One region of the Bacillus sp. GW823-FHT06A10 genome, then DNA from elsewhere that is predicted to be linked to it. Evidence: predicted binding sites of a transcription regulator. Region 1 holds the regulator's gene; each other region holds the start of a gene.
The links. The regulator LexA, encoded in region 1, represses DNA repair genes until DNA is damaged. The targets are predictions, from matches to a motif close to CGAACATATGTTCG.
Positions count from the first base shown of each region.

Region 1 (3,292 bases):
TTCAGCTTTTGCTTTTTTCGCTAAGAAGTTAATGCGTTCAACGAGTTCGTGATTAATCATCTCGAATCCCCCTTCTAATCAAAACTGATTATTATCATACAATAGTTACTCTTCTTTATCAAGCAATTGCTTCGTATACTCTACATATCTACGATGTACAGTCGCCTTTGAAACATTATGACCAAATCCACGTAATGTTGCTGCAATTTCTTCAAACGTGAGTTCACTTTTTCGCAAACGTACAATTTCCTCAATTGGCACTTCTTTTTTCTCTCTTCCTACACTTAAATGACGATTTTTTAAATTATTTTCTGGACGATAACCTTTTTCTACTGCACGTTGCATACCTCGTTTAATTTTCAAATTATGAATCTTTCTTTGATATTCTTCAACAATACCAATAATATCTAATACCATCGAATCAGAATCCGACAATTGTAATTCACCATTATGTGTATGCGTATATACTTTTATGCCTTCTTTATGTAAACAATGCATTAATGCGATCTTCGCATTTCCTCTACCAAGGCGCGTTTCATCTTGTATAAGTAACACATCAATTTGTTCGTCTCGAATTGTATCCAGCACCTCTAATATACCGTCACGTTCAATTGTATATCCACTAGCCTGCTCTTCAATCACCTTAGTAACATTCATTTGATAGCGCTCAGCTAAATGCAATAATTCATCTTTTTGACGTAATAATGATGTTTCTTGCGCTTCTTTCGTTGTACTCACACGTGCATAAATAATTGCATTCATTTTGAACCCCTCTTTCTCCCTATTATTTCCCTATAGTGTAACATAAATCCGCCATTTGTTCGAACTTATGTTTGTAGAATGTTTTTTCACATGTTATACTTATTAATAAGAAAAATGAAAGAAAACGAGGTGTTAGAAAACATGGAAAAGTTAACGAAACGCCAGCAAGACATTCTCGACTTTATTAAGCTAAAAGTACAAGAAAAAGGATATCCACCTTCCGTACGTGAAATTGGTCAAGCAGTCGGCCTCGCTTCTAGTTCTACAGTGCACGGACATTTATCACGATTAGAAGAAAAAGGATACATTCGACGCGATCCAACAAAACCACGTGCCATTGAAATTTTAGGTGAAGACCGAATGGATACGGAAACACAATCTGTTATTCAAGTTCCAATTGTCGGAAAAGTTACTGCCGGTTTACCAATTACAGCGGTTGAAAGCGTAGAGGAACATTTCCCACTTCCAGCTAGTATTGTTGCTGGAGCAGACCAAGTGTTCATGTTACGTATTTCTGGAGATAGTATGATTGAAGCTGGTATTTTCGATGGAGATTTAGTTGTTGTTCGCCAACAACAGTCTGCATATAATGGTGAAATTGTAGTCGCTTTAACAGAAGATAACGAAGCAACTGTTAAACGTTTCTATAAAGAAAAAGACCATTTCCGTCTACAACCAGAAAACTCTTCATTAGAACCTATCATTTTAAAACAAGTGTCAGTTATCGGGAAAGTAATTGGCGTATATCGTGATTTACATTAAAAATAATAAAAAGAAGATAATTACCTTATTTATATACGGTAATTATCTTCTTTTTTGTATTTTGATAGATTTCCATACATTCTATTTCTTATTAACGAGTTTCAATCGTCACATCTCCCGCAGCCGTTTTACCGCTAATCTTTTTACTACCATTGCCAATTGTTACGTTATTATTTTCTTCATTAAAAATTGTTACATCTCCGGCAGCACTTTGCCCAGTAATTACCGCATCTTGTGGTTTTTCCGATAAAGTAATATCTATGTCTCCCTCAGTTGAACTTGCTTCTAGATTATACTTGGAATCATGATCTCGAATATTTATTTCCCCACTTTTTGTTTTTGCGGTCACTTTCCCTAATACCTTCTTAAAGTTCACCTCACCAGCTTTTGTCGATCCTTCCACATTCTTAGCCGTTACTTGTTTCAACTCTACTTCTCCAGCAAGTGTTCTAACACTTACGCTATCACTTTTCACATCACTCATTTCGATTTGTCCAGCAGATGAATTTACTTTTACATCTTGATAAGAGCGTTCAGGCACAAGGAGAGTCAATTTAGACGTTTGAAACCTAAAATCATAAAAAGAAAAATCAAATGAAGCACCTTTTTCTCTTTCCCCAATAATTTTTAATGTGTCACCATCTTCTGCAATACGAATCTCTTGTTTACGTACATCTCCTGATTGCTTTACATAAAAAGAAGAATCAGGAGATTTTTGGATAACAATATCTCCGGCATCTAACTTAACTTCTATATTTTTTAATGTTTCGTTTTTAATTACATCTTCTTTATCGCCTTTTTCAGCAGTTTGTACTGCTTTTTCATATGTTTGGGAAATTCCTATTACTCCAATAATGATACAAGCGATAGCGATTAAAAATAGTTTTTTCATCATTTACTCTCCTTTTATCATTTTGAAGTTCCATATTACATATCGTACACACAATCTCTTAAACCACTTTGTACTATAAAAAGCGATAATACATAACAATAAACCTACTCCAACAAACGTTATACTAACGAAAAGATCCAACCATATAAAAGTACCCATAAATACTTTTCCAATAACGAAAAATGGTGTTACTACACTAGCAATACCACCAATCCAAAAAGAAAATATAAAAGCAACAATTGCGACTAACGGGCCTAACACAATAATAAAATTAAACAAACTAAGTCCAATCGCTGCCATAACAGCTCTTGTCACATTTGAAGTCGATGGATTTTTTTTCATTTCATCGAAGCGATACATCGCAAGTAACTCTTTTGCGATTACTTTCGGAGAACCAAGGCCCTGAATTATTTCTGATTCAGTTTTCCCCTCTTCTAGTCCAAACTGAAAGTGCTCTTCATAATCCAATAAAATATCTTGCCTCTCTTCCTCTGGTAACTTTCTAAGATAACTTGATAATTCTTTAAGAAACCCTTCTTTACTCATCCCATTCCACCCCTTCAATAATTTCTTGTACCCCTTTCGCAAAATCACGCCATTCTGTTACTAACAAATGAAATTGCGTCTCCCCTCGCTCTGTTAATTGATAATATTTACGAGGTGGCCCTTCCGTAGATTCCTTTAAATACGTTTGAAAATACCCTTCTTTCGTCAAACGACGTAATAAAGGGTATACTGATCCTTCCGATATTAAAAATTTATTAGAGATTTGCTGAACAAGTTCATAACCGTAACTATCTTTACGTTTTACAAGTGCTAATACACAAAGTTCAAGCACACCTTTTTTAAACTGAACGTTCAAGTGCCATCCTCCTT
Region 1 covers NZ_JBXAHT010000001.1:2,910,575-2,913,866, forward strand. The annotation lists gene AC1Q8M_RS14675 (DUF896 domain-containing protein) at 1-60, opposite strand, end outside; gene AC1Q8M_RS14680 (YneB family resolvase-like protein) at 106-762, opposite strand; gene lexA (transcriptional repressor LexA) at 904-1,524, shown strand; gene AC1Q8M_RS14690 (DUF4097 family beta strand repeat-containing protein) at 1,616-2,419, opposite strand; gene AC1Q8M_RS14695 (DUF1700 domain-containing protein) at 2,420-2,962, opposite strand; gene AC1Q8M_RS14700 (PadR family transcriptional regulator) at 2,955-3,278, opposite strand.

Region 2 (3,292 bases), on a different contig from region 1:
TTAGAGACATTTCATCTTGATTTACAAGATAAAGTTATGATAGATATTGGTTCATCAACTGGTGGCTTTACAGATTGCGCACTTCAAAATGGAGCGAAATTATCTTATGCATTAGATGTAGGATACAATCAACTAGCGTGGAAATTACGTCAGGATGAGCGTGTTGTTGTAATGGAACGAACAAACTTCCGTTACGTGACACCAGCAGACTTAGAACGTGGTTTACCTCAATTTGCAAGTATTGATGTTTCATTTATATCATTAAAGCTTATACTGCCAGTTTTAAAAACAATGCTTATGCCTAACGGAGATGTAGCAGCGTTAATTAAACCGCAGTTTGAAGCTGGAAGAGAGCAAGTTGGGAAAAAAGGTATCGTTCGTGATAGAAAAGTACATGAAGCTGTTGTAGAAATGATTGTCGATTTTGCTTTAAAAGAGGGCTATGATGTGGAAGGTTTAACATTCTCACCAATTACGGGTGGGGATGGTAATATTGAATTTTTAATTCATCTGAAATGGCATGGTGAACGTGAGAATGGCGAAAATCATTCTCCGATTTCTATAGAGCAAGTTGTTACAGAAGCACATGACGTTCTAAAACAAAAAGGGAAAGGGGAATAACATATGTTGTTCCTCTTTTTGCTGTAATTGTATAATGATTGTAAAAACAATTGTGTACAAGAAACGAATTATAAGTTAACATAAATAAGTGAAGTATACCAATGTTTAAACTATGGTAAGAGATAGTGTGAGGTGCAAATGTATGAATAAAGGTCAGCGCCATATTAAAATCAGGGAAATTATTGCAAACAAAGAAATTGAAACACAAGATGAATTAGTTGATATTTTACGTAATGAGGGATTTAATGTAACGCAAGCAACAGTATCGCGCGATATTAAAGAACTGCACTTAGTGAAGGTGCCATTACATGATGGGCGCTATAAATATAGCTTGCCAGCAGATCAACGATTTAACCCGTTACAAAAATTAAAACGAAATCTAGTGGATTCATTTGTAAAATTAGACACGGCAGGACATATGCTTGTGCTAAAAACATTGCCTGGTAACGCTCATTCACTTGGAGCACTTATTGATCATTTAGAGTGGGATGAGATCATCGGAACCATCTGTGGTGATGATACTTGCTTAATTATTTGCCGTACACCTGACGATACAGGTGTTGTCTCTGATCGTTTCTTAAATATGTTGTAACAAAAAATCTTGTTTGCTTTCCATCGTAAAGTGGGAAGTGAACAAGATATTTTTATTGGTCAAAAATATGATTTTTCAATTGTAATATAATATTTTGTTTGCATAAAGTTAGAAAATAGATGGATTGACCCGTAAAACAAATGTTTGGTACAATGAAGCGGGTTAGAAGAGTATATACATACAAATATATAGCATGATTATTTGAATGAAGAAATGAGAAAATCCTTTAGTAAGGGATTATTTTATAACGAGGTGAATGGGGCATTGTTATCGGAATTATCGATTAGAAACTTTGCTATTATTGAAGCATTAAATATTTCTTTTCAAAAAGGTTTAACGGTTTTAAGCGGTGAAACAGGGGCCGGAAAATCGATTATTATTGATGCGATTAGTTTACTTGTAGGTGGCCGTGGGTCAGCAGAATTTGTTCGATATGGAACAGAAAAGGCTGAGATTGAAGGGCTGTTTTATGTTGAAGATGATAAGCATCCATGTATTGAAAAGGCAGAAGAGTTAGATATAGAAATAGAAGATGGCATGATTATTTTAAAGCGTGATATTGCTGCGAACGGGAAGAGTGTATGTCGTGTAAATGGGAAGCTTGTTACACTTAGCATATTAAAAGAAATTGGGAAAACACTTGTTGATATTCATGGACAGCATGAAACGCAAGATTTAATGAATGAAGAACGACATCTGTTTATGCTTGATCACTTTGATGGGGATCGAATCGTTAAACAACTAGACATATATCAAAACGTATACGCTGACTATGAAAAATTAAAAAAACAATTGAAATCGTTAAGTGAAAATGAACAACAGATGGCACATCGCTTAGATTTAATTCAATTTCAGCATGAAGAAATTCGCAAAGCTGATTTAAAGATGGATGAAGAAAATGAATTAACTGAGGAACGATTGCAAATTTCTAATTTTGAAAAGATTTATAAAGCATTAGGTGATGCATATCGTTCATTGAGTGCTGACGGACAAGGATTAGATAATGTAAGAAGCGCAATGGGACAAATGGAAAGTATTACACATTTAGATGAAATGTATCAAGAGAATCATGATTCAATTGCAAATAGTTATTACTTATTAGAAGAGGTTGCATATCAACTGAGAGAAAAGCTCGATATGATGGAATATGATCCAAATCGTTTAGATGAAATCGAAACACGTTTGAATGAAATTCGTATGCTAAAGAGAAAATATGGAAATACTGTAGAAGAGATTTTAGCGTATGCAGATAAAATTGAACAAGAAATATTTACAATTGAAAATAAAGACGTTCATATTGAAACGACGAAGAAACAGTTGAAGGAATTAGAAAGTGTTATTCTGAAAGAAGCAACGTTGTTAAGTAATATGCGTCATGAGCTTGCAGAACACCTTACAAATGCAATTCATCAGGAATTAAAAGAATTATATATGGAAAAAACGAAATTTGAAGTGAGAATTATGAAGAGAGAAGGAAATGCAGAAGAGCCCCTTGTGGAAGGTGCGCCGGTAAGACTTACGGCGGATGGTTACGATCATGTGGAATTTTATATTTCGACGAACCCAGGAGAGCCGCTAAAACCACTTTCAAAGGTTGCTTCTGGCGGAGAGTTATCTCGTATCATTTTAGCTTTAAAAAGCATTTTTTCTAAGCATCAAGGGGTTGCATCTGTTATTTTTGATGAAGTGGATACGGGTGTAAGTGGCCGGGTCGCACAGGCTATTGCTGAAAAAATTTATCGAGTATCAGTAAACTCGCAAGTACTTTGTATTACGCACTTACCTCAAGTAGCTTCAATGGCAGATTCGCATTTATTTATTCGAAAACAAGTAGCGAATGATCGGACAATTACATCAGTTACTGTTTTAACTATGGAGGATAAAGTAACAGAAATAGCTCGAATGATTTCTGGTGTGGAAATCACAGATTTAACGACGGAGCATGCGAAAGAATTACTTACGCAAGCGCATCATTTTAAACAGACAGCAGAGGCTATCCAGTAATGGATAGCTTTTTTTCTCAAATGACGATTTCTTAATTCTTCCGGTTATAAATAAAGCACTGCAAGGAGAGATTAA
Region 2 covers NZ_JBXAHT010000002.1:642,645-645,936, forward strand. The annotation lists gene AC1Q8M_RS18195 (TlyA family RNA methyltransferase) at 1-621, shown strand, start outside; gene argR (arginine repressor ArgR) at 764-1,213, shown strand; gene recN (DNA repair protein RecN) at 1,478-3,217, shown strand.
Region 2: a site for LexA is predicted at 1,347-1,360, ahead of recN (DNA repair protein RecN). Genes of this name have one in related genera too.

Region 3 (3,292 bases), on a different contig from region 1:
GTTTTAAACCTTACTCCGAATATTACTTCTCTTCTTGAGAAGAGTATATCGTATATAAGAAAAAATATACATTCTCATTGTATCTATCGTAATTTTCATTGTCAAGCGTTGTCTACTTTTACTTTCTTTACCTTCAGTCCTGAATGTTATCTGAATTTGAAAAATTGATAGCATATTATCCTGGAAAACCTTAGTAAATACCATTTTATTCCCTTAAAACGCATGAATATTCCTCTTTACACATCCCATTTGAGTCAAAAAAATATTTTAACCACTACGATAGGTACCGCTTTAATAGAAGGTAAAAAATAAAAGACACGGGACCCGTGTCTTTTATTTTTTAATCTTGAAGAGTTGAATCTTCCGTGTCTTCCACACCAGAATCTTCACCAATTCCGTGATGATCACGAACAAAGAAGGCAATTTCCTCTCTTAAGTCCGTATTCTCTTTTAAGAATTGCTTCGAATTTTCACGACCTTGTCCTAAACGTTCTTCATTGTAAGAATACCAAGCACCGCTCTTTTGAACGATATCAAGCTCAGAAGCCATATCCAAGATTTCACCTTCTCTTGAAATACCTTCTCCGTACATAATATCAACTTCAGCAACACGGAATGGTGGCGCTACTTTATTTTTCACTACTTTTACTTTTGTTTTATTACCAACGATGTCGTTACCTTGCTTTAATTGCTCCGCACGACGCACTTCAAGACGGACAGTTGAATAGAATTTCAACGCACGACCACCTGGAGTTGTTTCTGGGTTTCCGAACATAACCCCAACTTTTTCACGAATTTGGTTAATAAAGATTGCAATTGTTTTTGATTTGTTGATTGCCCCTGAAAGCTTACGAAGTGCTTGTGACATTAAACGTGCTTGTAAACCTACGTGTGAGTCACCCATGTCGCCTTCAATCTCTGCTTTCGGTACAAGAGCTGCTACAGAGTCAATTACGATAATATCAACCGCACCACTTCGTACAAGTGCTTCTGCAATTTCTAATCCTTGCTCACCTGTATCAGGCTGTGATAATAGTAATTCATCTATGTTAACGCCTAATTTTTGTGCATATACAGGATCCATTGCGTGCTCCGCATCGATGAATGCTGCTTGTCCACCTTGACGTTGTACTTCTGCAATTGCATGTAATGAAACTGTCGTTTTACCTGAACTTTCAGGTCCGTAAATTTCGATAATACGGCCACGTGGGTATCCGCCTACCCCTAGTGCCACATCAAGTGCTAAAGAACCACTTGAAATTGTAGAAATTCTACGTTCCGCTTGTTCTCCTAATTTCATAATTGAACCTTTACCGAATTGCTTCTCTATTTGTTTTAACGCCATATCTAATGCCGCTTGACGATCACTCATTCAAAATTCCTCCTTAACTGAATTGCTAATCTTATTATACCTATTTTCAATTCAATTTGCCAACAAAAATCGAACATTTATTCGATTTTTTTATTTTCCATCACACAAATACGGAATTTAACTATAAAAAAAGCTAGAAGAAACTTATATCTCTTCTAGCTTTTTATATAAATGATAAAATCCATATTTTGCTGATCGTTCTCTAATTTGTTGACGACTTCCACTTAAATTAAGAGGAAAGACTGCAGTTTGTTCACCTTTAATCGCTAATCCAACAAATACTGTTCCTGGCTCTTTCTGTTCTGAAGCATCTGGCCCTGCTACCCCAGTGAAACTAATTCCGATATCCGCTTTTAATAAATCCTTAACATTTTCAGCAAGATAACGAGCACATTCCTTACTAACTGCACCATCAGTATGCAACACTTCTTCAGGCACACGTAAAACATGTTGCTTCACATCATTATGATAACAAATGACACCGCCCTTAAATACAGAAGAAACACCAGCATTTTCAGTTACTTGATTTCCAAAAAGACCACCTGTTAAACTTTCTGCACATGCTAAAGTTAACCCTTTTCTCTTCAATAACTCGATTGCCTTATAATGCAAAAATTCTTGGTCATATCCGTAGAAAAATTCTCCTACTCTTTCTAAAATCAAATCTTCCACATGTTGAATTAGTTTCTCCGCTTCGCTAACATTTTGATGCTTAGCGGTTAAACGTAATGTCACTTCTCCATCATTTGCTAGCGGGGCAATTGTTGGGTTTGTTTGTCCATCAATTAAATCTTGAACTTTCACCTCTAATTGGGACTCCCCAATACCGAAGAAACGAAGCACACGTGAATAAATGTTTTCTCCTGTTGTAAAATTACGTAAAAAAGGCTCTACGTAACTTACATACATTGGTTTCATTTCTTTTGGCGGCCCTGGTAATAAAATATAAACTTTTCCGTTCTTATTTACCCCCATACCCGGCGCCATACCGTGGTCATTTGCAAATACTGTTGCTCCATTTAAAACGAGCGCTTGCTTTTTATTATTCTCCGTAAATTCACGGCCTGTACGCTTAAAGTAATTACTTATTAAGTCTAATGCCTTTTCATCATACACAAGCTTTTCATCTAAACTAGTCGCTATCGTTTCTTTCGTTAAATCATCTTTTGTCGGTCCTAATCCACCTGTAAAAATAAGGATATCAGCACGTTCTTCCGCAGCTTCAATCGCCTTTTGCAGTCGCTTATTATTATCACCAACAACAGTATGATAGTACACGTTAATTCCAATTGAAGCCAACTTTTCAGATAAAAACTGGGCATTTGTATTTGCAATTTGTCCAAGTAATAATTCAGTTCCAACCGCAATAATCTCAGCATTCATCCCAATTCCCCCATAAACTTCTATTTTGAGTTTACAAAAGCAGCTCTATTTTTCCAGAAATAATCCCATCCTGAAATAACAGTAAAGATTAATGCAATCCATATAAAGATATCCGCAACTGGAATATGGATTAAATTTAAAGGTACATCGTGTAATAAATATGCTGCAATCGCAATAATTTGTGTCCATGTCTTAATTTTCCCTAGCTGATTTGCCGCAACTACTTCCCCTGTTCCAGCAAGTACAAGACGTAAACCTGTTACAGCAAACTCACGACTGATAATTACAATAACAATCCAAGCCGGTACATATCGCATCTCTACCAATGTAATAAGTGCTGCTGAAACCAGTAATTTATCAGCTAACGGATCAAGAAACTTTCCTAAGTTCGTTACAAGATTATACTTCCTTGCGTAATGTCCATCAATCCAATCTGTAGCTGAAGCAACGATAAAGATAAGTGCCCCCACTAAATGTTGAATTGGTAAATCAACATCACCAATTGTGTATGAACCCCAATTAAAGGGCGCTAACATA
Region 3 covers NZ_JBXAHT010000002.1:1,076,939-1,080,230, reverse strand. The annotation lists gene recA (recombinase RecA) at 341-1,372, opposite strand; gene AC1Q8M_RS20475 (competence/damage-inducible protein A) at 1,517-2,755, opposite strand; gene pgsA (CDP-diacylglycerol--glycerol-3-phosphate 3-phosphatidyltransferase) at 2,776-3,292, opposite strand, start outside.
Region 3: a site for LexA is predicted at 1,443-1,456, ahead of recA (recombinase RecA). Genes of this name have one in related genera too.